DNA from 3 places in the Blautia sp. DFI.6.71 genome. Region 3 is predicted to be linked to each of the others. Evidence: predicted binding sites of a transcription regulator. Region 3 holds the regulator's gene; each other region holds the start of a gene.
What was found. The regulator NrdR, encoded in region 3, represses ribonucleotide reductase genes. The targets are predictions, from matches to a motif close to CACAANATNTTGTG.

Region 1 (10,165 bases), on a different contig from region 3:
ATTCAAGTTTTACCTTGCATTTTATAGAAAGTATGTTAAAATTAAAAACAAAAATATACAACCGAAACGCATAATTATACGCTGTTGTCTGAAGAAGGTAAAAAGATGGCAGCCGTAGATATACTTTCGGATGCGAGGAGGAAAAAAGATGAAAGATCAAAAGAGATTTGCAGTTCTTGCACTCAGTGCAGTAATGGTATTTTCCATGGCAGGAAGCGTATCCGCAGCTCAGAAAGTTGAATCCAAAGATGATCTTGCAGGAGCAACAATCGGTGTTCAGCTTGGTACAACAGGTGACCTTGATGCATCTGATTATGAGAAAGATGGTTCTACAGTAGAACGTTACAGCAAGGGAAGTGAAGCTGTTCAGGCATTAAAGGCAGGACAGATCGACTGTGTGATCATCGATTCACAGCCAGCTCAGAAATTTGTTGAGAATAATGATGATCTCAAGATTCTGGATGAGCCATTCGAGGAAGAAGAATATGCAATCTGCTTAAAGAAAGGCAATGATGAACTTCTTGACAAGATTAACGGAGCTCTCAAGGAACTGAAAGAGGATGGAACTATCGACAGCATCATGGACAATTACATTGGTGAAGATGCCGGTAAGACTCCATATGAATCACCGAAAGATGTTGACCGTTCCAACGGAACTCTGGTAATGGCTACTAACGCTGAATTCGAACCATATGAATATCATGAAGGTGATGATATCGTTGGTATCGATGCTGATATCGCTCAGGCAATCTGTGATAAGCTTGGATATGAACTGAAGATTGAAGATATGGAATTTGACTCCATCCTTCCGGCAGTACAGTCCGGCAAAGCAGACTTCGGTGCAGCAGGTATGACTGTAACAGAAGACCGTAAATCAAGTGTTGACTTTACAGATACCTATGCAGATGCAAGCCAGGTAATTATTGTAAAGAAATAAGTATCAAAATAACAAATAACAGAGCTGTTGACGATCTGCCAACAGCTCTCTTTTCGGAACAGAGGTTTTTATGAATAATCCTATGATATTAGCGAGTGTAAAAGAAGATTTTTATCTGAACTTTATTAAAGATGACCGCTATCTATGGCTTCTGGATGGACTGAAAACAACCCTCATTATCACAATATTTGCGGTAATTGTAGGTCTGATCATCGGTTTCCTTGTAGCAATCATTCGTTCTGCGCACGATAAGTCAGGCTCCTTTAAGATCCTCAATGCGATCTGCAGAGTTTATCTGACTGTAATCCGTGGAACACCAACCATGATCCAGCTGCTGATCATGAACTTTGTAATTTTTGGTGCTGTAAGTATTAACAAGATCATTGTAGGCGGACTTGCCTTTGGTATCAACTCAGGTGCCTATGTAGCTGAGATCGTCCGTTCCGGTATCATGTCCATTGACCAGGGACAGACAGAGGCAGGACGAAGCCTTGGTCTGAATTTCAGCCAGACCATGCGACTGATCATTATCCCGCAGGCATTTAAGAATGTACTTCCTGCGCTGGTAAATGAATTTATCGTGCTGATCAAAGAGACATCCATCATCGGTTATATCGGTATGATGGACCTGACAAAAGGAGCTATGCTGATCCAGAGCCGTACATACAATGCGTTCTGGCCTCTGATGGCAGCAGCAGCGATTTACCTTGTGATCGTTGGAATCCTTACATGGGGTATGAATAAACTGGAAAGGAGATTAAGAACCAGTGAGCGATAAGAATGTACTGATCCAGGTAAAGGATCTGAAGAAAGCTTTTGGTACAAATCAGGTTCTCGATGGAATTACAACAGATATCTGTCAGGGAGAAGTAGTAGCCGTCATTGGTCCTTCCGGTTCCGGTAAATCTACTTTCCTGAGATCACTGAATCTTCTGGAGGTTCCGACAGGCGGTCAGATCCTCTTTGAGGGAACTGATATTACAGATCCGAAGGTTGACATTAACAGACACCGTCAGAAGATTGGAATGGTATTTCAGCAGTTTAATCTTTTTCCGCATAAAACTGTAAAACAGAATATTATGCTGGCACCTGTAGAACTGAAGCTGATGACAAAGGATGAAGCGTCAAAGAAAGCGGATGAGCTTCTGGCACGTGTAGGTCTTCCGGATAAAGCCAATGCATATCCGGATATGCTTTCGGGCGGGCAGAAACAGCGTATTGCCATTGCACGTTCTCTTGCCATGAATCCGGATGTGATGCTTTTTGATGAGCCAACTTCCGCACTTGACCCTGAGATGGTAGGTGAGGTTCTGGAATTGATGAAAGAACTTGCGCAGTCAGGTATGACCATGGTTGTAGTTACTCATGAGATGGGATTTGCAAGAGAAGTGGCAACAAGAGTTCTTTTTATTGATGATGGTAAGATACAGGAAGAGAATACTCCGAAAGAATTTTTCGCGAATCCGAAGAATCCTAGACTGAAAGACTTCCTTTCAAAGGTTTTATAAGATGCTGAAAAAATTTAACAGTTTTATAGAAAAATGGATGGCCCTGGTGACACCGACCTGTCTGTTGCTGGGGGTGTGTTTTCCTGATATTGCCAAATGCGGTCTGCCTTATGTGCCGGCCGTATTTGCGTTTATGACATTTGCCGGGGCGTTGAAGTCAAGATTTAAAGATGTGGCAAATGTGTTCCGACATCCGGGCTCACTGCTTATTATCATGCTTCTGGTCCATGTGGTAATCCCGGCAGCAGCCTGCGGGGCAGGTCATCTGTTCTTTGGAAATAACATGGAGCTGATTACCGGAATGGTACTGGAGTTTGCAGTTCCCACTGCAGTGGTAAGTCTGATGTGGGTGACGATTTATGATGGAAACAGTCCTCTGTCGTTGTCTCTGGTAGTGCTGGATACAGTACTGGCACCTTTTCTGATCCCGGCTACGCTGAAGATCCTGCTGGGCTCTGCGGTGACCATAGATCCTGCCAGGATGATGCGGGGACTGATATTTATGGTTGCGCTTCCTGCTGTTGTTGCGATGGTATTAAATCAGATCACAGATGGAAAAGTAATGGAAACATGGCCGGGAAAGCTGGCGCCTTTTTCAAAGCTGGCACTGATATTTGTGGTAACGTCCAATTCTTCCAAAGTAGCACCATATATCCGGGATATGAATATGCAGAGGGTGAAGGTTGCACTGGCAATCCTTGTCCTGGCTGCTTCCGGATATGCACTCGGCTGGTTTGTGGCGTATATCTTCCGAAAGGATCGCAGTACGGCGGTTTCCATGATGTATGGAACCGGGATGCGCAATATCAGCGCAGGAGCGGTGATCGCAGCTGCATATTTTCCGGGTGAAGTTATGTTTCCGGTAATGATCGGAACTCTGTTTCAGCAGGTGTTGGCAGCATTGTTCGGAAAGCTTCTGGCACAGAAAAAGGAAAAACAGGAATTTTGTTGAAGTCTGCTGAGACGTTATAAAGAATATAAAAAGAGCTGCCGCATTAGCAATTGAAAAATTGCAATGCGGCAGCTCTTTTTATGAATCTGAAGCCTTTATATATTTCTTCAGTTCTTTGTAGCAGTATTTGATGATCTCTTTACGGGTGATGATGCCGATAAAGTATCCCTGATCATCTACAACCGGAACATAATTCTGGTTGATTGCCTTGTCCAGCAGATCCTCCATGTCAGAATCTGCGTGAACTGCCTTATATGTTGCTCTTCGCGGGATTGCCATAATGGAAATGCTCTCTGCTTCTTTCAGTCCGGGAACATTTAAGGTTTTCATTCCCCAGAGAAGATCACCCTCGGAAATACTTCCTTTATATTTCCCGTCCAGACTCAGAAGCGGAATGCAGGAAAATTTTCTGTGTTCCATTTTCTCAAGAGTCTGACGAAGAGTCTCATTTTCAAATATATATGCTACATCACTTTTAGGTGTTAAAAAAAATAAAATATTCACTTTTGTATTCGCCCCGTTACATTTGTCTGATAAGGCACTCAGATATACATTGTGTATTTACACATCTGTGTGTCTGTGATTTCTTAGTATTCCAGGTTTACGGCTTTTTTACAGAAGCTGTACTCCCTTTGCTGCTGCTTCTTTCATTACTTCTTCCGGCCACAGGGAAGCATGTACTTCACCGATATGTGCTTTCCTGAGGAAGAACATACAGATACGGGACTGGCCGATGCCGCCACCGATAGTATATGGAAGTTCTTGGTTAAAGATTGCTTTCTGGAAAGGAAGCTCACGTCTGTCGTCACAGCCTGCGATGGTAAGCTGTCTGTCAAGCGCATCCTCGTCAACGCGGATACCCATGGAAGAAAGCTCCAGAGCAATGTCGAGAACAGGATAATAAACAAGGATATCGCCGTTTAATTCCCAGTCATCGTAGTCCGGTGCACGTCCGTCATGGCGTTCTCCGTTGGTTAAGGTTTTGCCGACCTGCATAAGGAATACGGCACCTTTTTCCTTGACAATCTTGTATTCACGTTCCTTTGGAGTGAGATCAGGATACATATCGACCAGTTCCTGGGTGCTGACAAATGCGATCTCTCTCGGAAGGATTTCTTCGATGTAATCGTACTGAACAGCCATATATTTTTCGGTCTTGCGGAGAACGCTGTAGATAGCACGTACTGTGGAAATAAGTGTGTCCATGTTGCGTTCTTCCTTACTGATGATTTTTTCCCAGTCCCACTGATCTACGTATACGGAGTGGATATTGTCCAGATCTTCGTCTCTTCTGATCGCGATCATGTCTGTGTAAAGTCCTTCACCATGAGCAAAGCCATATTTCTGTAATGCATATCTCTTCCATTTGGCAAGAGAGTGTACGATCTCAGCATTCTCCGGCTGGCCTTTGATATCAAAGCTTACCGGACGTTCCACGCCGTTTAAGTTATCGTTCAGACCAGATGACGGGTTTACGAAAACAGGAGCAGAAACACGAAGCAGGTTCAGTTTCTGTGATAGTGTCTGCTGAAAGAAATCTTTCACAGTTTTAATGGCAATCTGGGTATCATGGAGATTTAAAGCTGACTGATACCCGTCAGGAATTTTAATCTGTTCCATTATTGGATTCCTCCTACAATTTTGAAATCCTTTCAAAGGTATTTTTAAGAGGATTTCTATAGTCTTTTACTCAGCTATTATAACAGGAAAGTAGGCGTTTGACAATTTCAGCTTTGCAAGATCAGGGTAAAATGTTAAAATTATTTTATAAGAATCAATGAAAATAAACCGGAGCATAAAGAAAAAGTGGAATTGTATACAGGAGATGAGGTATCGGCAGTGGCTTCGGATGGTCAAGAAAATTTTCTGATAATGTATCAAATTCGGCAATATGACGAATAATTTTTTGCCCCTTTCTTTTTGACAGAGACTGTGCTATACTTGTTAAACGTACCACATATAGAGCGAATTGTGGTGAATGAAAGAAAAAAATACTATATATTGTATATGGGAGTGAAAGGTATGATATATGTTATAAAGAAAGATGGTACGAGAGAAGAGTTTAATTCACAGAAGATCGTAGCAGCAGTAAATAAGTCGGCAGCCAGAATTTTATACACATTTTCGGATAAAGAGAAGGAATTTATCTGCCAGTTTGCGGAAGAACATGCGGAGGCACTGGGAAAGAATGAGATAGAGATCCAGGAGATGCACAACATCGTAGAGGGAGCACTTGAGAGAGTGAACCCGGCAGTGGCTAAGAGCTACCGCGATTACAGAAATTACAAACTTGACTTTATCCATATGATGGATGATGTATATACCAAAAGTCAGGCAATCCGTTATATTGGTGATAAGAGTAATGCCAATACAGACAGTGCGCTTGTAGCTACAAAGCGAAGCCTGATCTTTAATGAACTGAACAAAGAGCTTTATCGTAAATTTTTTATGAATCGTAATGAACTTCAGGCATGTAAAGATGGTTATATTTATATTCATGACCAGTCTGCACGTCTGGATACCATGAACTGCTGTCTCTTTGATGTGGCATCTGTACTCAGCGGCGGATTTGAGATGGGAAATGTATGGTACAATGAGCCTAAGACACTGGATACTGCGTTTGATGTTATGGGTGATATTATCCTGAGCACTGCTGCACAGCAGTATGGCGGATTCACAGTACCGGAAGTAGACAAGATCCTTGCACCTTATGCACAGAAGAGTTACGATAAATATATCCAGGAATTTATGAAATACTCTGACGAGAGCTGGACAGGACGTGAAGAACGTGCGATCGAGTATGCGCTTGACAAAGTCCGCAGAGATTTTGACCAGGGATGGCAGGGGATTGAGTATAAGCTGAATACAGTCGGATCTTCCAGAGGGGATTATCCATTTGTAACTGTAACTCTTGGACTTGGAACAAAGCAGTTCGAGAAGATGGCAAGTATTTCTCTTCTTGAAGTGCATAAAGGCGGACAGGGTAAGGCAGGACGCAAGAAACCGGTACTCTTCCCGAAAATCGTATTCCTTTATGATGAAAATATCCATGGAAAAGGCAAGATCAGTGAGGATGTATTTGAGGCAGGGGTTGACTGTTCTGCCAAGACTATGTATCCGGACTGGCTGTCCATGTCAGGAAAAGGATATATTTCCAGTATGTACAAGCAGTATGGAAAGGTTATAAGTCCTATGGGATGTCGTGCGTTCTTAAGCCCCTGGTACGAGAGAGGCGGTATGTATCCGGCAGATGATAAGGATGTTCCTGTGTTTGTGGGAAGATTTAACATCGGTGCGGTAAGCCTTCATCTTCCAATGATCCTTGCCAAAGCCAGAGCAGAGAGCAGGGATTTCTACGAAGTGCTGGATTTCTATCTTGAGATGATCCGTAATCTGCATATCCGTACCTATGATTATCTGGGACAGATGCGTGCGTCAACCAATCCGCTGGCATATTGTGAGGGAGGATTTTACGGTGGACATCTGAAACCGAATGAAAAGATTGGCAAGATTCTGAAACCAATGACAGCATCCTTCGGAATCACTGCATTAAATGAACTTCAGGAACTTTACAATGGCAAATCCATTGTTGAAGACGGGCAGTTTGCACTGGATGTGCTGAAATATATCAACAGGAAAGTGAATGAATTTAAAGAGAAAGATGGTTATCTTTATGCAATTTACGGAACACCGGCAGAGAGTTTATGTGGACTTCAGGTGGAACAGTTCCGTAAGATGTATGGCATTGTGAAAGGGGTTTCTGACCGTCCTTATGTAAGCAACAGTTTCCACTGTCATGTGACTGAAGATGTAACTCCGATTGAAAAACAGGATCTGGAGGGACGTTTCTGGGAGCTGTGCAACGGCGGTAAGATTCAGTATGTACGTTATCCGATCGATTATAATCGTGAAGCAATACGCACTCTGATCCGCAGAGCCATGTCTTTGGGATATTATGAGGGAGTAAATCTTTCCCTTGCTTACTGTGATGACTGCGGACATGAGGAACTTGAAATGGACGTGTGTCCGGTCTGCGGTTCCAAGAATCTGACAAAGATTGACCGTATGAACGGATATCTTTCCTACAGCCGTGTGCATGGTGATACTCGTCTGAACGAAGCGAAGATGGCAGAGATTGCGGAACGTAAATCTATGTAATATCAGGTCAGGGGTAAACTTTTGAATCTGACATCATAATATGATAATTAAAAGACATATACCGGCAAGATGATATGTATTGCTCTGGTATATGTCTTTTTGTATTGTCAGATAAAATATAGCAATCCTCTTAAATGTATTATTTACGAGGATTGCTATAGAATCATTTAATGATAGTTCCGGTTTTTTCGAAATATCCATCCTTTGCATGTGCAATATCTGTGATGATCGTTCTTCTGTTATCTCCCTTTTCGATAAAAGAGATTCCGGCTTCGAATTTAGGAAGCATGGAGCCTGGGGCAAACTGATTGTCAGCCATATATTTCTTGGCATCATCTACAGAAATTGTATTAAGATATTCTTCATTGTCCTGACCGAGGTTCAGACTTACTTTCTCAACACTGGTAAGGATCAGAAGAGTATCTGCATTTAATTCCTGTGCGAGAAGTCCGCTGGAAAGGTCTTTCTCAATGATCGCACTTGCACCATGAAGATCGATTCCCTGTTCCATAACCGGGATTCCGCCACCGCCTGCTGCGATTACTACCTGGCCCGCATCTACAAGTGTGCGGATTGTTTCAAGCTCTACGATTTTCTGCGGTTTCGGAGCTGCCAGGATTCTTTTATAAGTGCCGTCAGCCAGTTTAGTGACAAAGTTTCCTTTGTTCTCTTCGGCTTCAGCCTCTTCTTCTGTAAGGACACGTCCGATGATCTTCTCCGGTTCAGCGAAAGCATCATCATATGGATCAATGACAACCTGTGTAAGGATAGTAGCTACCGGTTTATAAATACCGCGGGAAATAAGCTCTGCGCGGATTGCGGTCTGGAGGTCATATCCGATATAGCCCTGACTCATTGCCGAACATACGGACATAGGTGCAAATGTATAGTCAGGATGTGTTTTGCCAAATTCATTCATGGCTGTGTGGATCATTCCAACCTGTGGACCGTTACTGTGGGAAATGACTACACGATTTCCGGCTTCTACAAGATCTGCGACAGCTTTGGCTGCTTTTTTTGTAGCGATTTTCTGCTCCGGTAAGGTGGTTCCTAATGCTCTGTGGCCCAGTGCAACTACTGTAATTTTTTCGCTCATGGGAATTACCTCGATTCTTTCATGTTCTGTAAATATGATATCTGTGGGTTGATCTTATATATAAAGATTTTTGAAATTTTTTATCACTGATATCATAAATATTCAATCATATTGATATCCTACATTATAAAAGACTGCCAGTAGAATTGCAATAGAAAATAACCCAAAAAACACCTCGCAGGATATTACCAGTGAACATTAACAAAAAAACAAACAGCTCTCACATTTCTGTGAGAGCTGTTTTGTTTTTTTGAGGGGGGAGATAGAGAGTGGTTTTTCATCTATCCAAGATTTATTATATGGGAAAATTATGTTCAAAGTATGTCGAATTTCTGAAACAATCGGTAAATTTATAAAAGAATTATAAACAAATACGAAAAATAAAAAGTGGTATCTTGTTTTTATAGCATAGACATGCTAAAGTAGATTCATCGGCAACAGCCGTTATCAGTATTCTTATTTTCACGCACCGGTCCGGTGCAAAAATTTCCAATTATTTATTGATAGTCCGGGAGATGGTTTTGAATCCTGAGCAGAAACTCTGAAAATCTTATTTATTGTGCAAAACAGAGAGGAGAGATGCGTATGTCTGTGGATATGAACTTATAATCTCGAAAGATACTGTACCGATATCATTCTGACAGTGGAAGTACCTCAGATGACATAGAATAAAAATTCAGGAGAATGAGAGAATGAAAAAAAGAATATGGAATCAGTTAAAAAAAGCAGTCATGATAACGGCTGCTGTCGGGATTTTGGGAGCAGGAGCAGTATCAGCAGCAGAATTTGAAGCTGCAGAGTTATATGTTCCTGCTGTGGGTTTAAAGCAGAGTGCACAGTGGATCGATGAAGAGAAATTTCAGGCAGAACTGACACTGGAAGTGAGCGGTCTGAAAGAACTGTACAAAAGTCAACAGGAAAATACTGCTTCGGAGAACGGACAGTTGCAGATGGAAAATAGTACATGGGATGGAGAAGTGAGAGAAGCAGAAGCAGCAGAAAATACGACAGATGAAGTGGATTCTGAAAATACAGAGTGTGAATTAGAGAGTGCAGTAATAGATATAGAAGATATAGAAAGCGAAGAATACCGGAAGGCAGAAGAAAACGCAGAAGGATCTGACACAGAAACCGGACAGACACAACAGAGTGAGCAGGAGAACCAAAATGAGATCAGGGAAGATAAAACCAGATATTTTCTGACTGTATATATTTCAGAATATTTTCAGGTAAATGCAGAAGCGTTAAAGAATGATCTGCAGGCTGAATCCGTACAGATACAAAATAAGAAAGGTGAGACAACCCAGATTACAAAGCTGACCTGTGAGACTGCACTTTCAGATGCGGAAACAGATATCTTTACCATGAAAGTGCCGGTGTCTCTGCGTGAAGAATATCGTATTTCTTCTGTAAAAACAGATTATCCTCTGTGCCAGGATGCACCGCTTTGCAAAGATTGGGAGGGGACAGGTGCGTATTTCTGGATGAAATCAGGGGATGAAACCCGGACTGTT
Region 2 (10,165 bases), on a different contig from region 3:
GGTGGGAACATGTGGAGAGATTATTATGGATTATTCCATCCACGATGCGCTGGAAGCCGGATTTAACAAAGTAGTGTTTATTATCCGTAAAGATCTGGAAGAAGAGTTTCGCAGAGTGATCGGCGAGCGTATTGAGAAAATTACGGAAGTAGAATATGTATTCCAGGAGCTTGATGATCTGCCGGAGGGATTTACGAAACCGGCTGACCGCACAAAACCCTGGGGAACCGGACAGGCTGTACTTGCTGCAAAGAAGGTTCTGGATGAGCCATTTATTGTTATCAATGCAGATGATTATTATGGGAAAGAAGCTTATGTGAAGGTGCATGATTATCTTGTGCAGGAACGGCAAAAGGACGGAAAACTCCACATCTGCATGGCCGGTTTCAGGCTTGGAAATACATTGAGCGATAATGGAAGCGTTACCAGAGGAATCTGCCATATTGAGAATGGACGGCTTACAGGTGTGACAGAGACGCATGATATATTTAAGACTGCCACAGGTGCAGAGTCAAGAAATGCGGACGGAAGTGTGCAGGAACTGGATGTAAAGGATCTGGTGTCCATGAATATGTGGGGACTGACGCCGGACTTTATGGAGGTTCTCGAGAAAGGATTTGCAGAATTTCTCAGTGGACTCGCACCGGAAGATACAAAAAAGGAATATCTGCTTCCGGAGTTAGTTGACCATCTGATCAAAAATGAAAGTGCTGAAGTTGATGTCCTGGAGACAAAGGATACATGGTTTGGTGTAACCTATCAGGAAGATAAAGAAACAGTAATGAGAGCATTTAAAAATCTTACAGAAGCGGGTATATATCCTCAGGGACTTTATCAATAAGTTAAGCAGATATCTGTAGCTTTCGCAGGAGACATGTCTGATCTGATTAAAAGCAGTTTTGGGTGTGATCCGGGAAATACAGTATGCAGTGCAGAAACAGAGGATATTGTAAAAAGTAAAGGAGAGCAATTATGGGAAAATATTTTGGAACAGATGGATTTCGTGGAGAAGCAAATGTTAAACTGACAGTAGATCATGCATTTAAGGTGGGGCGCTACGTAGGCTGGTATTATGGAAGAGACCATAAAGCTAAGATTGTTATTGGAAAAGATACAAGAAGAAGCAGTTATATGTTTGAATATGCACTTGTTGCAGGTCTGACAGCGTCCGGTGCAGATGTATATCTTCTTCATGTAACGACGACCCCAAGTGTTTCCTATGCAGTACGTACAGAGGATTTTGACTGTGGTATTATGATCTCCGCAAGCCATAATCCATTCTATGATAATGGTATCAAACTTCTCAATGGAAACGGACAGAAGATTGAAGCGGAAGTAGAAGCAAGGATTGAAGCATATCTGGATGGCCTGATCGAGGATCTTCCTCTGGCAACTAAAGAAGATATTGGACGCACTGTGGATTTTGCTTCAGGAAGAAATCGTTATATCGGACATCTGATCTCTATTCCAAGCAGGGATTTCAAAGGCATTAAAGTAGGGCTTGACTGTGCAAACGGAAGTTCTTCAGCTATTGCAAAGAGTGTATTTGAGGCACTTCAGGCAAAGACTTATGTGATCAATAACCAGCCGGATGGTACAAATATCAATACAAACTGTGGCTCTACCCATATTGAAGTCCTGCAGAAATATGTTGTGGACAATGGATTGGATATCGGTTTTGCTTATGATGGTGATGCAGATCGCTGTATTGCTGTTGACCATAAGGGAAATGTGGTCGACGGTGATAAGATTATGTATGTATGTGGAAAATATCTCAAGGAGCAGGGCAGATTAAAAGATGATACAGTAGTAACCACTGTTATGTCAAATCTCGGTCTGTACAAATCTCTGGAGAGAGAGGGTATGAAATATGAGCAGACTGCAGTAGGAGATAAATATGTGGCAGAGAATATGATGGAGAATGGATACAGTCTTGGCGGTGAGCAGTCCGGACATATTATTTTCAGCCGTTACGCTGCAACTGGTGATGGAATCCTTACTTCTCTCATGGTAATGGAAGCGTGTGTAGAGAAGAAAGCAACTCTGTGTGATCTGGCAAGGGAAATGAAGGTTTATCCACAGCTTCTCAGAAATGTCCGGGTGGCAGACAAGAAGATTGCGAGAGAGAATCCGAAGGTAGTTGCTGCTGTAGAGGAAGTTGCAAAGAAACTGGGAAGTGATGGGCGTATTCTGGTACGCGAGAGTGGCACAGAGCCATTGATTCGTGTTATGGTAGAAGCCGGAACAGATGAACTCTGCCTTGAGAATGTTGATCATGTAGTAAAGGTAATGGAATCTGAAGGATTGCTCATTGACTGATTTACTGGCAAAGGAATTACATGTATAACAGAAAAAAAAGATTATTTCTGACTGCTGTCTGCTTAAGCCTTGGACTTCTGACAGGCTGCAATGTGGGAAATACAAAGAATTATAAACAGGCTGCACAGGATCTGGAACAGGGAAATTATGAGGCAGCACTTGAAGAATACGAGACAGCAATTTCTGAAGGAGTGAAGCCTGCACAGTCGTACAGAGGTGCAGGTGTAGCGAAACTCAAGCTTGGAAACTATGAAGAAGCCATAACATATTTCAATGATGCGCTTAAATGTGACAAAGTTGGCAAAGCATTAAAGAAAGATATTCTGTCGTATAGAGCTGTGGCTTATCTCAAAGTAAAGGATTATGAGGCAGCGCTGGAAGACTGCCAGACTCTGGCAGAAAACTATAAAATGGATGCGGATCTGTACTTCCTTACGGGAGAAACAGCATTGGCCATGGATTCCTATGAGGAAGCTTCTGCTAATTTTGAACAGGCCTACGGCGAAGATGCAACTTATGACAGAGCTATCCAGATCTACGGGGCATATCTGAACAGGGATATGGAAGCAGACGGAACCCGTTATCTGGAAGCTGCTTTGTCAGGAACTGCAAAAAATGCAGAGGATCATTGTGACCGCGGCAGAGTTTATTATTATATGGATGATTATGAAAATGCTGAAAGTGAACTGAAACAGGCCATAGACGGCGATAATACGGAGGCACTGGTTCTGCTTGGTATGGTATATATGGATAAAGGAGACAGCGCAAATGCAAAAGCAATGTTTCAGCAGTATGTATCACAGGCAGAAAACGGAGCCAAAGGATTTAACGGACTTGCACTGTGTGATATAGAGGATGGGGATTATGACAGTGCCCTTTCTGATATAGAAAGCGGAATCCATGTGGCAGGAGCGGAGGATATGCAGAGTCTGCTGTTTAATGAGATCGTAGTCTATGAGAAGAAACTGGATTTTCAGACTGCTTTGCAGAAAGCACAGGAATATCTGGAATTATACCCGGAAGATAAAACTGTTAAGAAGGAACTTGCATTTCTTAAAACGCGTGTGTAATATCCATCTGACTGAGGAGAATTTATGGAAGAATTTGGAAAGCTTGAAGAACGGGTGGTTCTTGTGGGAGTGCAGACGGATGATCATGATAATGTGGAAGAATCCCTGGATGAACTGAAGGAGCTTGCATCAACTGCAGGAGCTGTTACAGTGGGAAGAATCATTCAGAATCGTGAGTCTGTGCATCCCGGAACTTATATTGGAAAAGGAAAGATAGAGGAAGTACGTGCACTGGTATATGCTATGGATGCAACCGGAATTATCTGTGATGACGAACTTTCTCCTGCACAGCTGAATAATCTGGAGCGGGAACTGGACTGTAAGGTGATGGACAGGACATTATTGATTCTGGACATTTTTGCAGCGAGAGCTATAACCAGTGAGGGTAAAATACAGGTAGAGCTTGCACAGCTTCGCTACAGATCTGCCCGTCTGGTCGGTCTCAGGGAATCTCTTTCCCGTCTGGGAGGTGGAATCGGAACCAGAGGTCCGGGAGAGAAAAAGCTGGAGACAGACCGTCGTCTTATCCGTACAAGGATCTCTGCTTTGAAGCAGGAATTATCCCAGGTGGAGAAACACAGGGAACTGATCCGTTCCAGCCGGGCCAGAGGCAATATGAAGACTGCTGCGATCGTAGGATATACAAATGCGGGAAAATCTACGCTGCTGAACACACTGACAGGCTCAGAGGTTTTATCAGAGGATAAACTGTTTGCTACACTGGATCCAACTACCAGACTTTTAAATTTGAAGGACGGACAGCAGATTCTTCTCACAGATACGGTTGGATTTATCCATAAGCTTCCGCATCATCTGGTCGAAGCATTCAAGAGCACATTGGAAGAGGCCAAATATGCAGATTATATTATCCATGTGGTAGATTCTTCCAATCCGCAGGCAGAGATGCAGATGCATGTGGTATATGAGACATTAAAAGAATTGGGAGTGATGGGAAAGAAGATCATCACACTCTTTAATAAGCAGGATGCGCCGGGGGCATGCGTACTGCGAGATTTTAAATCGGACTATACGCTGAAGGTCTCTGCAAAGACAGGCGAGGGTCTTGCAGATCTGAATGATCTTCTGGAGAAGATTCTTGCTGAAGAACAGATTTATGTGGAGCGCCTTTTCCCTTATCAGGAAGCAGGAAAAATCCAGCTGATCCGCGAATATGGTCAGCTTATCTCAGAGGAATACACAGAGGAAGGGATTGCTGTGAAGGCAAGGGTGCCGAAAGAAATCTACGCCAGAGTTGTATAAAAAAATATTTTGAAAAATAAGAAAATACCATATATTGTGCCTTTTACGGAAATGAGGAACATTATGTGGTATTTTTGTGTGTTGACGAACCGGTGATACTCTGATACAATGAACCTACAGTGTTACTCAGAGCAAAGTGGATAGTAACGACAGAAATATCTCCGGTAAGAATATGCAGGAGAAACAGATTAACAAGAGAAAATGGGGGCATTAGATATGTTTCAGGTAGTAAAACGTGATGGCGAAGTGGATGAGTTTAAAATAGGTAAGATCACAGCGGCTATCCATAAAGCCTTTGATGCAAAAGAGAAAAATTATAGCGAAGAGATGATTGATCTCTTAGGGCTGCGTGTTACTTCTGATTTTCAGAAAAAGATTACAGATAATAAGATTACAGTAGAAGAAATTCAGGACAGTGTGGAGAATGTGCTGATCCAGGCCGGATATGCAGATGTGGCAAAAGCCTACATTCTTTACCGCAAGCAGAGGGAAAAGGTTCGCAACATGAAGTCAACGATCCTGGATTACAAAGAAATCGTAAACAGTTATGTGAAGGTTGAGGACTGGCGTGTAAAGGAGAACTCCACAGTTACTTATTCAGTTGGAGGTCTGATCTTAAGCAACTCCGGTGCAGTTACTGCAAATTACTGGCTGTCTGAGATTTATGACAATGAAATCGCAGATGCACACAGAAATGCGGATATTCATATTCATGACTTGTCCATGCTGACCGGATATTGTGCAGGATGGTCACTGAAACAGCTGATTCAGGAGGGACTTGGCGGCATTGAAGGCAAGATCACATCTTCACCTGCAAAGCATCTGAGTGTTCTCTGCAATCAGATGGTAAACTTTCTTGGGATTATGCAGAATGAATGGGCCGGAGCGCAGGCTTTCTCATCCTTTGATACTTATCTGGCACCTTTTGTCAAGGCAGATAATTTAAGCTATCCGGAAGTGAAGAAATGTATTGAGTCTTTTATTTATGGAGTCAATACCCCAAGCAGATGGGGAACACAGGCACCTTTCTCCAACATTACGCTGGACTGGACAGTACCGGATGATCTTGCAGAGCTTCCGGCTATCGTAGGCGGAAAGAATATGGATTTCAAGTACAAAGACTGCAAAAAAGAGATGGATATGATCAATAAGGCATTTATTGAGACCATGATCGAGGGGGATGCCAACGGACGCGGGTTCCAGTATCCTATTCCGACCTATTCCATAACAAATGAGTTTGACTGGTCTGATACAGAGAATAACCGCCTTCTTTTTGAGATGACATCCAAATATGGAACACCGTATTTCTCAAACTATATTAACAGTGATATGAAACCAAGTGATATCCGCAGTATGTGCTGCCGTCTGCGTCTGGATCTGAGAGAACTCCGCAAGAAGAGCGGTGGTTTCTTCGGATCAGGAGAGAGTACCGGTTCTGTGGGGGTAGTAACTATAAATATGCCGCGTATCGCATATCTTTCCAAGACACCGGAAGAGTTTTACAATCGTCTGGATCGCTTAATGGATATTTCCGCACGTTCTCTGCATATTAAACGTGAAGTAATTGGTAAGCTGCTGGATGAGGGATTATATCCTTATACAAAGAGATATCTTGGAAGCTTTTCCAATCATTTCTCTACCATTGGACTAGTGGGAATGAACGAGGTTGGTCTGAATGCCCGCTGGCTGGGAAAAGATATGTCTGATGAGCGTACGCAGAGATTTACAAAAGAAGTTCTTCTTCATATGCGGGAACGTCTGTCCGATTATCAGGAGAAGTACGAAGGAGAACTGTTTAATCTTGAGGCAACTCCTGCTGAATCTACTGCCTATCGTCTGGCCAAACATGACAGAAAACGCTGGCCGGATATTAAGACTGCAGGCAAGGAAGGGGATACTCCTTATTATACAAACAGTTCTCATCTTCCGGTTGAATATACCACAGATATTTTTGATGCACTGGATATTCAGGATGATCTGCAGACGCTTTATACATCAGGTACTGTATTCCATGCATTTATCGGTGAGAAGCTTCCTGACTGGAAAGCAGCAGCAGCACTGGTACGTAAGATCGCAGAGAATTATAAACTGCCGTATTATACGATTTCGCCGACCTATTCTGTATGTAAGGAACATGGCTACATCAGCGGAGAGCATTTCACTTGTCCGAAATGTGGTAAGAAGGCGGAGGTTTACAGTCGTATCACAGGATATTACAGACCTGTACAGAACTGGAATGACGGTAAAGCACAGGAGTATAAGAACCGTACGCTTTATGATGTGGTGCATTCAGATATCAGAAAAATACAGCCGGTTCATGCCAGTGTAGTTACTGTGACCAAGGATGATGTGAAGATAGAACCTGTGGCATCACATAAATACCTGTTTACAACCAGTACTTGTCCGAACTGCAGAGTGGCCAAGAAGATACTGGAAGGCAGGGAGTTCGAGATTATTGATGCGGAGAAGAATCCGGAGATGGTGAAGGAGTTTGGAATTATGCAGGCTCCGACTCTGGTGATCACAGACGGTGAGCATATGACGAAATATGTAAATACATCCAATATTAAGAAATATGTGGATGAGGGATTATAAAGATACTGAGAGAGTTGACCGGAGGATAAAAGAGATGATCAAACAGAATGTTGTATTTGTGGAAAATAAAGCAGGAAGTCTGAAAAGAGTGACAGGGATACTTGCAGATAACGGGATTAATATTTATGGATTTGCATGCTTCGATGCACCGGAGTTTGCAATCTTCCGTATGATCTGCAACGATCCGGATAAAGCGGAAATTGTTTTAAACAGGAGTGGATATATGAATCGTATTACACAGGCGATCGTAGTTGATATGAAAGATCAGGCAGGCGGTCTGGATGAACTCCTGAAAGTAGCATCAGACAGTAATGTAAGTCTTGACTATATTTATACTTCTTTCCACAGAAAAGATCTCAGACCTGTAGTAATTCTTCAGACGGAGGATGGTGCAGTGACAGAATGCATTTTTAAGAATAATAGATTTAATGTATTTACTTCAGCAGAAGAACTGGAGAAATAATACTGTATAAGACAGTGAGAGAATCACAGGACTGGGGATGGTTCTGTGATTTTTTGTATATTCATATAGGAAAGTTGAATACATCTTGACTATATGACTAGGAATACTATATAATAAAAGAAAACAATGATAATCCGACGAAATTTAATTAGGAGGTTTTGAAAAATGCAGATTTCTACAAAAGGAAGATATGCTCTGAGACTTATGCTTGATCTTGCAGTTCATAATACAGGAGAACTGGTCAAGATCAAAGATATTTCTGCAAGGGAAAATATTTCAGAAAAATATCTGGAACAGATTATTTCATCATTAAAGAAGGCGGGATATGTAAAGAGCCTGAGAGGGGCACAGGGCGGTTATATGCTTGCCAGAGAGCCGGAAACATATACGGTGGGAACTATTCTGAGACTGACAGAAGGCAGCATGAAGCCGGTAGCCTGTCTGGAGGACGAACCGAATCAGTGCAGCAGAGCCGGGGAATGCGTCACACTCCGTCTCTGGAAGATGCTTGATGAAGCTATTGAGGGAGTACTGGATAAGGTTACATTGCAGGATCTTAAAGACTGGTATGAAGAGATGGGAAATGATTATGTAATTTGATTTTCCCTCTTGACAACAGTGGATTTATAGAATATCATGTATATAACATATAATTCATATATACTTAGTATGAAATAAGGAGGACGAACTCATGGCAAAAATCTATAAAAATGCAGCGGAACTGGTTGGAAATACTCCTCTCCTTGAGGTTGGAAATCTTGAAAAAGAGCTTGGGCTGGAAGCGAGAATACTTGTGAAGCTTGAGTATTTTAACCCGGCAGGAAGTGCCAAAGACCGTATCGCCCTGAGTATGATCGAAGACGCTGAAGAGAGAGGCGTTCTGAAGCCTGGCGCAGTGATCATCGAGCCTACATCAGGTAACACCGGAATCGGTCTTGCTTCTCTTGCTGCAATCAAAGGATACAGAGTGATACTTACGATGCCTGAGACAATGAGTGTTGAGAGAAGGAATATTCTGAAAGCATACGGTGCAGAAATCGTATTGACAGATGGAACAAAAGGTATGAATGGCGCAATCGCCAAAGCAAACGAACTTGCGAAGGAATATGAGAACAGTTTTATCCCGGGACAGTTTGATAACCCTGCAAATCCTGCGATCCACAAAAAGACCACAGGTCCGGAAATCTGGAGAGACACAGACGGACAGGTAGATGTTTTTGTGGCAGGTGTTGGTACAGGCGGAACGATCACCGGTGTTGGTGAATATTTGAAATCCCAGAATCCTGACGTGAAAGTAGTGGCAGTAGAGCCTGCAACTTCCCCTGTACTTTCTCAGGGAAAGAGCGGTCCGCATAAGATTCAGGGAATCGGTGCGGGATTTGTTCCGAAGGCATTAAATACAGAGGTTTATGATGAGGTTTTTCCGGTTGAGAATGAGGATGCTTTTACAGTTGGCAAGCTGATCGCCAAACATGAGGGAATTCTTGTTGGTATTTCTTCCGGTGCAGCTCTCTATGCGGCAATCCAGCTGGCTAAGAGACCGGAGAATAAAGGAAAAACAATCGTAGCTCTTCTTCCGGATTCCGGTGACCGTTACTATTCTACTCCATTATTTGTGTAAAATAAAAAAGCCCTTTTTAGGGCTTTTTTTATTTTACATAAATGTGTTAGAATAGATATGCTGTACAAATGATTTTTATGTAACTGTTCAGTATTTTGCAGAACAGCTAACATAATATAAATAAAATTATCATAAACAATAATATTCCGTGTAATCGGATCACAGAACAGGATGGAATAAAAATGAGAAAAGCAATTATCGCAATGAGCGGCGGAGTGGACAGCTCTGTGGCAGCTCTGCTTACAAAGGAAACCGGTGATGAATGTATCGGTGCTACCATGAAATTATTTCACAATGAGGACATAGGAGTAAAGAGAGAGAAAACCTGCTGTTCTCTGGATGATGTGGAGGATGCCAGAAATGTCTGCTACAGAATGGGGATCAGGTACTATGTTTTTAACTTTTCCGAGAGGTTTAAAGAGGATGTTATGGACCGCTTTGTGGATGCCTATGAGCATGGAGCCACGCCAAATCCCTGCATTGACTGCAATCGTTATCTGAAATTTGACAAGATGTTTCAGAGAATGCGTGAACTGGAGTATGATTATATTGTAACCGGACATTATGCACGTGTGGAATATGATGAGGAGAAGAACCGTTACTTATTAAAGAAAGCTGTGGATGATACGAAGGATCAGAGTTATGTGCTTTATATGCTGACACAGGAGCAGCTTGCGCATATTTCCCTGCCCCTTGGCGGGCTTCGCAAAACGGAAGTGCGTGAGATCGCAGAGAAGCATGGCTTTGTTAATGCCAGAAAGCATGATAGCCAGGATATCTGTTTCGTACCGGACGGTGATTATGCAAAGTTTATTGAACAGTACACAGGACGTAAAT
Region 3 (10,165 bases):
AATCTATATCGGAGATGACTGGAAGGGCAATGCACGTTGGGAAAAGACCGGAAAAGAAATGGAAGAGCTGGGCGCTAAGCTGGTATTTCTGCCATATACCAAAGATACATCCTCAACGATGCTTCGTGAGAAATTAAAAGAATTCTAGGGAGCCAGATATGAAAAAAAGAATAAAAAAGAAAATAAAAAAACTGAAAAAATCCATTAACAAGATTAACAAGGTCAGAGTTCAAAAGGGAAGAAAAGCCATGTTGCAGGAGACATGGGCAACTGTGACCTATGGATTATATGATAATCGCAAGATCAGACGCCTTAAGAAATTCCCCCCTGCACTTGTAGAGAATAGAATGCTCTTTGAAACAAATGATGATTTTACGGATAATGGTCGTGCTTTGTTTGACTATCTTATTGAGAAAGGATACAACAAAAAATATGAGATTGTATGGCTGGTCCATGAACCGTCTAAATATAAAGAATATCAGTTTGAAAATGTGAAATTTGTGCAGAACTTTAAGAAAGGTTCCACGATCCGAAGAGCAGAAGCATATAAATATGCACTGACATCAAAATATATTTTTTACACCCAGGCTTTTAACTGGATTGGTATGTCGAGAAGAAATCAGCTCTTTATCGATCTCTGGCATGGCTGTGGTTACAAGGCAAATAAGAACGGGCGTAAGGTTTTCTTTGATTATTGCCTGGTACCGGGGGACATTTTTATTAAGACCAAAATGGAATTTTTTGGATGTACTTCCAAAAAACTGCTCTCGTTTGGATATCCCCGTTATGATATGATGCTTAAGGGCAGTGAACGTGCAGATGAATATAAAAAGAAACTTCTGAAGGAAACAGACAGCGAGAAACTGATCCTGTGGATGCCAACCTACAGACATGCTTCCAGTGAGCGTCTGAACGAGGAAACCTTAAATAATGAATTCAATATTCCTATCATTGATGATGCAGATAAGCTTCTGGAACTGAATAAGTTCTGTAAGGAGAATCATATTCTTATTGTTATCAAGAAGCATTACCTTCAGGTACCTTATGATTTTGGTGAGAATGTCCTTACCAATATTGTTTATCTGGAGAACGGAGATCTTGCGGATAACGGACTGCAGCTTTATGAGTTTATCAACTGTTCGGATGCGCTGGTTTCTGACTATTCTTCTGTTGCGATTGATTATCTGCTGTTAGACAGACCGCTTGGATTCACACTGGATGATTATGAGGCTTATACGGAATCCAGAGGATGGGTGTTTGATGATCCGCTGGAATATATGCCTGGCGAACATATGTATAATATGCAGGATTTTGAGAATTTCATCCTGGATATTAAAAACGGAAAAGATAATTATAAAGAACAGCGTGCCAGTGTAAGAGCAAAAACACATAATGTGTGTGACAATTACTGCCAGCGTGTGTTGGATTATTTTAACATTACAATGTAATGATATTATAGCAATTCCATAAATTACTGCAAACAATCCAGTCCATCATAGCGTGAAGTCCTGCGTCAGATATCTTTGCCGTGCGTCAGCACGCCTGCAGATATCTTCCTTGTCCTTCACACTCTGCTGAACTGTCTTGATTGCATTATTTTATGGAATTGCTATAGGATACAGATATCAGAAAGTCATAACAGGAGAAAAAGATAAATGAAAATATGTATTTGGTGCACCAAGATATTTGATCTTGGCGGAACTAAGCGAGTTGTCACACTTCTTGCGAATGAACTTGTAAAAGAGCATGATGTGACGATCATGGTATATCAGGACAGATTTAAAGAAGACCGGAATATGTATCATATGAGTGAGGATATCAAGGTTGACTTTATTGATAATAATGAGTTTGTCAATCGACATCATACACCGGCTTTCTGCTGGCGTTATCTTGTTCAGAAACTGAATGCCAAATATGGGATTTTTAATAAAGAAAAATATAATGATATTCTGGCAGATGCGATTTTCCCGAAAAAGACCAGAGAAAAATGGGTAAAATATTTAAATGAGCAGAATTATGATATTATTATCACAACTGCAAGTTTAAGCCTTCGTCTGGGTATGCTGGCGCCGGAGCTGAATGCAAAGACAATCGGATGGCAGCATAACTGTTATGCCGGATATCTTGATGTTCCTAATGTCGTATTCTGGAAACAGGAATGTCTGCTCCAGGAATATCTGCCGAAGCTGGACAGATACATTGTTCTCAGTGACTATGATAAGCGCGATTACAAAAAATTTCTGGATATTGATACAGAAGTTAAAATTAATCCCCGAAGCTTCGTGAGTGAGAGAAAATGCGACCCAAAATCCAAGCGTTTCCTTATGGCTACACGATTTGTATATGCCAAGGGTCTTGATCTGATGATGGAATCTTTTGAAGAGTTCTGTAAGCAGGATGATGAATGGCAGCTGGATATTATCGGAGCCGGTGATCTCTGGAATCAGATTGTGGCGGATGCAAAGAGACGTGGTATTGAGGACAGAGTTAATTTTGTCGGTTATACAAATGAGCCGGAGAAGTATTATCTGAATTCTTCTGTTTTCCTTCTTCCGTCCAGGTGGGAAGGATGGCCGATGGTTATCATGGAAGCCTTTGAATTTGGTCTTCCTGTCATCGCATTCCATACAGGAGCGATGGATCTGATCATCGATGATGGAAAAACAGGATACCTGCCGGAAGCTTTTGATACAAAGAAATTTACAGATGCGATGCTGAAGCTGGCACATGATGAAGAACTCCGCAGAGAGATGTCCAGAAATGCAATCTGGAAATCTGAGGACTTTGCCATTGAGAAGGCAGTTAAAGAGTGGAATCGTCTTTTTAATCGTGTAATGGGAATCAAGACCTTTTATATGAAAAATGAGGAACAGATTCTGGAGTGCAGGGAGAAATATCCGCTTAGAACCAGCTATGCCGAGTTTGTAAAGGAATACCAGATAAGAGATAATACAATTCTTTATGAAGCTTTTGGCGGACGTGGTATGATCTGTAATCCTTATGCTCTGTTTTTGTATCTTCTTGAAAAAGAAGAGTATCAGGATTATACCCATATCTGGGTGCTTGAGGACTTCGAGGATAACAGAAAACAAATTGAAAAATACGAAAAATATCCGAACGTGCGATTTGTAAAATATAAATCAAAGGAATACTGTAAAGAACTTGCGACAGTGAAATATCTGGTAAATAATGTAAGCTTTCCAAGCTATTTCCTTAAAAGAGAAGGTCAGGTACTGATCGATACCTGGCATGGAACTCCTCTGAAGAATATGGGATTTGATATTCCGGGAGCAAATATTTCTCAGGGAAATACAGCAAGAAATCTGCTCAGTGCAGATTATATAGTTTCCTCCGGACCTTATATGACAAAGACAGCATACAAAGATTCGTATAAAATGCAGAATCTGTATGAAGGCACAGTGTTGGAAGAGGGCTTCCCGCGTAATGATAAGCTTTTTGACAGTGACAGAGCAGAAGTGATACAGGAACTTAAGGATTGCGGAGTGGACGTAAAGGAAGATAAAAAGATTATTCTTTATGCACCGACATGGAGAGGCGAACAATACAGCCGTCCGGATACAGATTTGCAGGATGTCTATAAGCTGATCAATGTAATGGAGAACAGTATAGATACAAATGAATATCAGATTTTTGTCAAGCTTCATCAGATCGTATATCACTATATGAAAGAGAATGCCATGGAACCTGGTGATGCGCAGACAAAATTTATTCCTGCAACAATGGATACAAATGAGATTTTGTCAGTGACAGATGTACTGATTTCTGATTATTCCAGTATTTTTTATGATTTCATGCTGACAGGAAAACCGATTCTGTTTTATGTGCCGGATGCGGAGAATTTTGAAGATTACAGAGGTCTGTACTTCGAATTTGACAAACTTCCGGGACCGGCAGTGTCTACCCCTGAGAAGCTTGGTGAACTTCTGAAGGATCTTCCGGGAGTGGCTGTTTCCTGTAAAGAGAAGTATGAAAAAGCAAGAGAACAGATATGTCCGAGAGATGATGGAAAAGCATGCAAACGTATAGCAGAAGTCCTGCTTGATGGAAAAGAACCGGTAAATCCGGTATATCTGAATCAGACAGATAAAGTAAAACTTCTGGTATATGCCGGAGATTTCAGTGATACACAGGAGACAGAGGCATTCTATGAATTTCTGAACAAAGTGGATTATGAGCATTTTGATGTGACGTTGATCGGGAATGGTGCAAAAGAAGAGGAGTCTTCTGAGAAATTGAATAGTCTGCCAAAAGAAATCAGGGTTTTATACTGGAAGCGTTCCTACCCGGCTACGGACGAAGAATATGTATGTCATAAAAAGTTTATGAAATCTAAGAAAACAGAAGTGCCGGAGATGCTTCTGGATTTTTACAGGCGTGAGCTTCGCAGGATGATCGGAATGTCAAAGTTCGACTATGCTCTGGTATTTACTGATATGAAGAAGTTCTTTCCTGCAATGTCAGGGGCTCTGGATGTGAAGCAGATATTTAATATAGAAAACTGGCAGAATTTGTTGAAGTGTTAAAGCTTCATTAAAGCTTCACAGACAGATCAGAACCTCATTGGAAAGAGGCGGAAAACGGTATACTTTAAAAGATATGTAAGGCAGTCTGGCAGGTATTGGGCCAGGCTGCTTTTCTGAATGCGGATCTTGAATTATCATTTTATGGACGCAGATAATTACGCATGGATTTCAGTGCATTTTTTTCGAGACGGCTGACCTGTGCCTGGGAGATGCCGATTTCCTGAGCTACTTCCATCTGCGTCTTTCCTTCGTAGAAGCGCAGTTCTATGATATGCTTTTCGCGGCTGTTCAGCCTCTGCATAGCTTCGCGGAGAGCAAGATTTTCAATCCAGCGTTCTTCTTTGTTTTTTTTGTCACTGATCTGATCCATGACATAAAGAGTATCACCGCCTTCTGTATAGACCGGTTCAAAGAGACTCACAGGATTTTGGATAGCATCAAGGGCATATACGATCATTTCTTTTTCGATACCAATTTCCTGTGCAATTTCGGTAACTGTAGGTTCTTTCAGGTGCTGCTTCATATAATTTTCGCGGGTATAGATTGCTTTGTATGCAATATCACGAAGAGAACGGCTGACGCGGATACTGTTGTTATCCCTGAGATATCGCCTGATTTCGCCTATGATCATTGGAACTGCATAAGTGGAAAATTTTACCTGTAAAGTGGTATCAAAGTTGTCAATGGCCTTGATCAGACCAATACATCCGATCTGAAAAAGGTCATCGGCATTTTCGCTGCTGTTCTGAAATCGTCGTATTACGCTGAGAACAAGACGTAGATTTCCTTTAATGTACAATTCACGTGCCTGTTCATCGCCGCTTTTGATCCGTCTGAACAGTTCCGCTTTTTCTTCTGCTGTAAGAACAGGAAGTTTCGACGTATTGACTCCGCAGATTTCAACTTTGTTCAGTGCCATCTTATTGAATCCTCCTTATTATCTCTGGATGTAAACCGACTATTCGCAGATATGAGCCAGGATCCTCCGAAATCATTTCAGGAAATAAAAAAAGGACAGTGGCTGCCGAATAGTTGCCATATACTTCAGTAAGAATGATTCTCATATAGCAGTGGATTTATACTTTGACCGGGAAAATATAAAAAATATAGGTCCTTGACAATTCTCTGCGGTGAAATATCAGCCTTTATGGAAACATTTTTCTTCGTCTATTTTCACAAGGATGATATCGTCCCCGATCTGGCTGATACATTCCCAGGGAATGATATATTCATTATCACGTCCGAACAGGCAGCAGAATCTTCCGGGGCCTGGAAGTATAAGAGCGGTGAGTTGACTGCTTTTGCAGTCAAATTCCGCATCAATGGGACATCCGAGACTGCGGCAGGTACAGATATTAATTACTTCTTTTTGCTTTAATTCACAGATTTTCATAAATCAGATACAGTCCTTCCGGTTAAAATCAGACTGTCGTGCCAATGCTTTCAGAATCTGATATGCGTTTGATAACAATTTATGTATTTTTGCAAAAATTTATGCAAGTCCTTTTATTGACACCTTAAATAGAAATACAGTATAATAAAACTATATATAACTGTTTGTATTTGTGTTACTGAGAATGGAGTGAACAGTAACGTATTTGTAGCCGTTTAACCGAATCAAGTATATAGTACATAAGCAGAAAACAGTAATACGAATTAAAGGGGGACGTCGTATGAAGTGTCCATTTTGTAATCAGGATAATACGAGAGTAGTTGATTCCAGACCGGTAGAAGATACCAATTCTATCCGTCGCCGTCGTTTGTGTGATGCCTGCGGAAGGAGATTTACCACATATGAAAAGGTGGAAAGTATTCCGCTTACTGTGATTAAAAAAGATCAGAACAGAGAACAGTATAATCGCAGTAAAATTCAGTCGGGAATTCTGAGAGCCTGCTATAAAAGACCAATATCCATAGATAAGATTGAAGAGATGATGGATGCCATAGAGGGAGAAATCTTTAATACCGAAGAGAAAGAGATTTCCAGCACCAGAATTGGTGAGATAGTTATGGAACATTTGAAAGATCTGGATGCAGTTGCTTATGTACGTTTTGCGTCTGTATACAGAGAATTTAAAGATGTCAGTACTTTTATGGACGAGCTGAAGAAGTTTATGAATTAGATAAGAGTTCTGTGTGAACAGTAATGTATGAATGCTCTGTGTGAAAGGATTTACGGGCAAATATAAAGAGCCGACGAGAATAATATCCCGCCGGCTCTTTATGTGTATTTTTATGGGGGTAATTAACTAAAATAAATTAAACAATACCCTGAGCGATCATAGCATCTACAACTTTTTCGAAGCCTGCGATATTAGCGCCTGCAACATAGTTGCCTTCCATATCATAACGCTTGGAAGCATCATCAACTTTATGGAAGATATCAACCATGATCTGATGAAGTTTTGTATCAACTTCTTCTGCTGTCCAGGAAAGTCTTGCAGAGTTCTGGCACATTTCAAGTGCGGAAGTAGCAACACCACCGGCATTAGCTGCTTTACCAGGCATAAATGTTACACCGTTTGCCATAAGGTAATCAGTTGCCTCGCGGGTAGTAGGCATATTTGCACCTTCTGCAACATATTTGCATCCGTTTGCAATAAGGATCTTAACAGCATCAAGGTCAAGTTCATTCTGAGTTGCGCATGGAAGATAGATATCACATTTGATGTTCCAGATACCTTTTCCTTCTGTATAAGTAGCGCCTTCTACGCGATCTGCGTATTCTTTGATACGTCCACGTTTTACTTCTTTGATATCTTTAACGATGTCAAGTTTGATTCCTTCCGGATCATAGATATATCCATTGGAGTCGCACATAGCAACAACTTTACCGCCAAGTTCGGCTGCTTTCTCTACTGCGTAGATGGCAACATTACCGGAACCTGTTACGATGAGAGTTTTACCGGAGATTGTGTCATTTTTAGCTTTAACCATTTCGTTCAGCATATATACAAGACCATATCCTGTAGCCTGTGTACGGATCAAAGATCCACCGTAGGAAAGACCTTTACCTGTGAGAACACCCTCGTATAATCCGCGGTTTCTCTTGTACTGTCCGTACAGATAACCAATCTCACGTCCGCCTACACCGATATCACCTGCAGGAACGTCCATGTCAGCACCGATATATTTGGAAAGTTCTGTCATAAAGCTCTGGCAGAATGCCATAACTTCTCTGTCAGATTTTCCTTTAGGATCAAAGTTTGAACCACCTTTACCGCCACCGATCGGAAGACCTGTAAGGGAGTTCTTGAAAATCTGTTCGAAACCTAAAAATTTAAGGATTCCCTGGTTTACTGACGGATGGAATCTTAAACCACCTTTGTATGGTCCGATCGCACTGTTGAACTGTACACGATAACCTTTGTTTACCTGTACAACACCTTTATCGTCTACCCACGGAACTCGGAAAGAGATGATTCTTTCAGGCTCAACAAGACGTTCCAGAATGGAAAGCTTGCGGTATTTCTCTTCATTTTTGTCGATTACGACTTTAAGGGAGTCTAAAACTTCCTTTACTGCCTGATGGAATTCAGGCTCATTTGGATTCTGTGCTACGACTCTTTCGTATACTTCTTCAGTATAAGACATTATGATTTCCTCCTCGTCCATCGTATAATTATTTTTTAAATCGACGTTATTATACACTAAAGTGTTACAAATGGAAAGAGCCAAATGAAAATTTTTTTATGAAAATTTTTTGAACAAAATTTGTACTTGCGAAATGCCGCCAAGTATGAGAAAATGTTAAAAATCATCCATACAATTTATAGCAATTTCTAAAAAATACAGTATATTTATAAAAGCTGCGTAAATTCGCACTGTGCGTTTCGGTTCTTATATTGTCATGTATCCGTAAGAAACTGCAAATGGAAAGTCAAGCGGATATTCGCAATCCGCTTCGCTACTTGCTCATAACCGAATAACTGCTTCGCAGGACATACAAGCCAAAATTCCATTGCCGCAGGCAATCTGGAATGAATTTTGGCTACGTTACTGTGAACGGAGTGAACAGTAAGCGGTAATCTGTTTTTTTATGTTCAGAAACAGAATATATAAGATGTAGACCGAAAGAGAAAAAAATGCTATAATATTTACAGAGATGTGCATCTGCAAATTGTTGCGATGACAGAAACGAGGAGGGAATCATTATCGAGAGAATTGTGAAGAAAGGAGATTTATTACATGGCGGGATTTAAAACCAAAGTAACACCTGAAATTGAAAATCTGACGGAGGTTTGCAAGGAACATACAAGTCTGGATCTTTCTCTGTATGCAAAATATGATGTGAAGAGAGGTCTTCGTGATATTAATGGAAAAGGGGTTCTTGCAGGCCTGACTCAGGTTTCTAATGTGAAAGCCACAAAGATTATTGATGGCAAAGAAGTTCCATGTGCTGGAAGTCTTTCCTACAGAGGATATGATATCAAAGATCTTACCAGGGGATTTATCGAAGATGACAGATATGGATTTGAAGAAGTTACCTATCTTTTATTATTTGGCAGTCTTCCGGATAAGAAACAGCTTGCAGATTTTACACAGCTTCTGGCAAATCAGCGGTCACTTCCTACAAATTTTGTGCGTGATGTTATAATGAAGGCTCCGAGCAAGGATATCATGAACGGGCTTTCCAGAAGTGTGCTTACTTTATATTCTTATGATACCAACCCTGACGATACATCATTGCCGAATGTGCTCAGACAGTGTCTGAATCTGATCAGTGTATTTCCGCTTTTATCTGTTTATGGATATCAGGCTTATAACCATTATATTAAAGATAAGAGTCTCTATATCCATAATCCGAAGAAAGAACTTACCACAGCAGAGAACATTCTGAGAATGCTTCGCCCGGATAAGAAGTATTCACATCTGGAGGCAAAGATCCTGGATATTGCGCTTATCCTTCATATGGAACATGGCGGAGGTAATAACTCTACATTCACAACTCATGTGGTTTCCTCATCAGGAACTGATACATATTCTGCGATTGCCGCAGCACTTGGCTCATTAAAGGGACCAAAGCATGGCGGTGCCAACATTAAAGTTGTCAGGATGTTTGATGATATGAAGAAGGAAGTTAAGGACTGGAAGGATGAAGACGAGGTCCGGACATATCTGAAGAGACTTCTTCATAAAGAGGCATTTGACCGGAAGGGACTGATCTATGGAATGGGACATGCGATTTATTCAGTGTCTGATCCGCGAGCTGAAGTTTTCAAGGCATATGTGGAAACTCTGGCAAGGGAAAAAGGCAGAATGAAAGATTATGCCCTGTATTCTATGGTGGAACGTCTGGCACCTGAAGTAATTGCAGAAGAGCGTCGTATTTATAAAGGTGTAAGCGCCAATGTAGACTTTTACAGCGGTTTTGTGTACAGTATGCTGGATTTGCCACTGGAATTATATACACCGATGTTTGCAGTTGCACGTATCGTAGGATGGAGTGCGCACCGTATGGAAGAGCTCATTAATGCAGATAAGATCATCCGTCCGGCATATAAGAATGTTCTGGAACCGGCAGTATATGTTCCTCTTAATGAACGCTGATCATAATGATTCAGTATTTCGGGGACAGCGTACTGTTAGACACTTATCGCTGATCTTGTTTTCAGAAAAAT

Region 1: nrdD (anaerobic ribonucleoside-triphosphate reductase) is a predicted target of NrdR. The motif match lies at 5,390-5,403, and genes of this name have one in related genera.
Region 2: LJE12_RS15105 (ribonucleoside triphosphate reductase) is a predicted target of NrdR. The motif match lies at 4,675-4,688, and genes of this name have one in related genera.

Annotation. Positions count from the first base shown of each region.
Region 1 is NZ_JAJDMJ010000029.1:31,856-42,020, reverse strand. Features, by position in the region: gene LJE12_RS12520 (transporter substrate-binding domain-containing protein) at 149-937, shown strand; gene LJE12_RS12515 (amino acid ABC transporter permease) at 1,008-1,715, shown strand; gene LJE12_RS12510 (amino acid ABC transporter ATP-binding protein) at 1,705-2,445, shown strand; gene LJE12_RS12505 (bile acid:sodium symporter family protein) at 2,447-3,397, shown strand; gene LJE12_RS12500 (CBS domain-containing protein) at 3,476-3,901, opposite strand; gene asnA (aspartate--ammonia ligase) at 4,010-5,017, opposite strand; gene nrdD (anaerobic ribonucleoside-triphosphate reductase) at 5,420-7,555, shown strand; gene arcC (carbamate kinase) at 7,719-8,651, opposite strand; gene LJE12_RS12480 (DUF7507 domain-containing protein) at 9,344-10,165, shown strand, end outside.
Region 2 is NZ_JAJDMJ010000044.1:2,287-12,451, reverse strand. Features, by position in the region: gene LJE12_RS15125 (nucleotidyltransferase family protein) at 1-841, shown strand, start outside; gene glmM (phosphoglucosamine mutase) at 973-2,319, shown strand; gene LJE12_RS15115 (tetratricopeptide repeat protein) at 2,340-3,389, shown strand; gene hflX (GTPase HflX) at 3,414-4,649, shown strand; gene LJE12_RS15105 (ribonucleoside triphosphate reductase) at 4,866-7,244, shown strand; gene LJE12_RS15100 (ACT domain-containing protein) at 7,279-7,707, shown strand; gene LJE12_RS15095 (RrF2 family transcriptional regulator) at 7,873-8,307, shown strand; gene cysK (cysteine synthase A) at 8,399-9,328, shown strand; gene mnmA (tRNA 2-thiouridine(34) synthase MnmA) at 9,511-10,165, shown strand, end outside.
Region 3 is NZ_JAJDMJ010000005.1:72,050-82,214, reverse strand. Features, by position in the region: gene LJE12_RS04385 (adenylyltransferase/cytidyltransferase family protein) at 1-148, shown strand, start outside; gene LJE12_RS04380 (CDP-glycerol glycerophosphotransferase family protein) at 159-1,448, shown strand; gene LJE12_RS04375 (CDP-glycerol glycerophosphotransferase family protein) at 1,656-4,544, shown strand; gene sigG (RNA polymerase sporulation sigma factor SigG) at 4,684-5,463, opposite strand; gene LJE12_RS04365 (YlmC/YmxH family sporulation protein) at 5,683-5,937, opposite strand; gene nrdR (transcriptional regulator NrdR) at 6,218-6,667, shown strand; gene gdhA (NADP-specific glutamate dehydrogenase) at 6,804-8,138, opposite strand; gene LJE12_RS04350 (citrate/2-methylcitrate synthase) at 8,733-10,094, shown strand.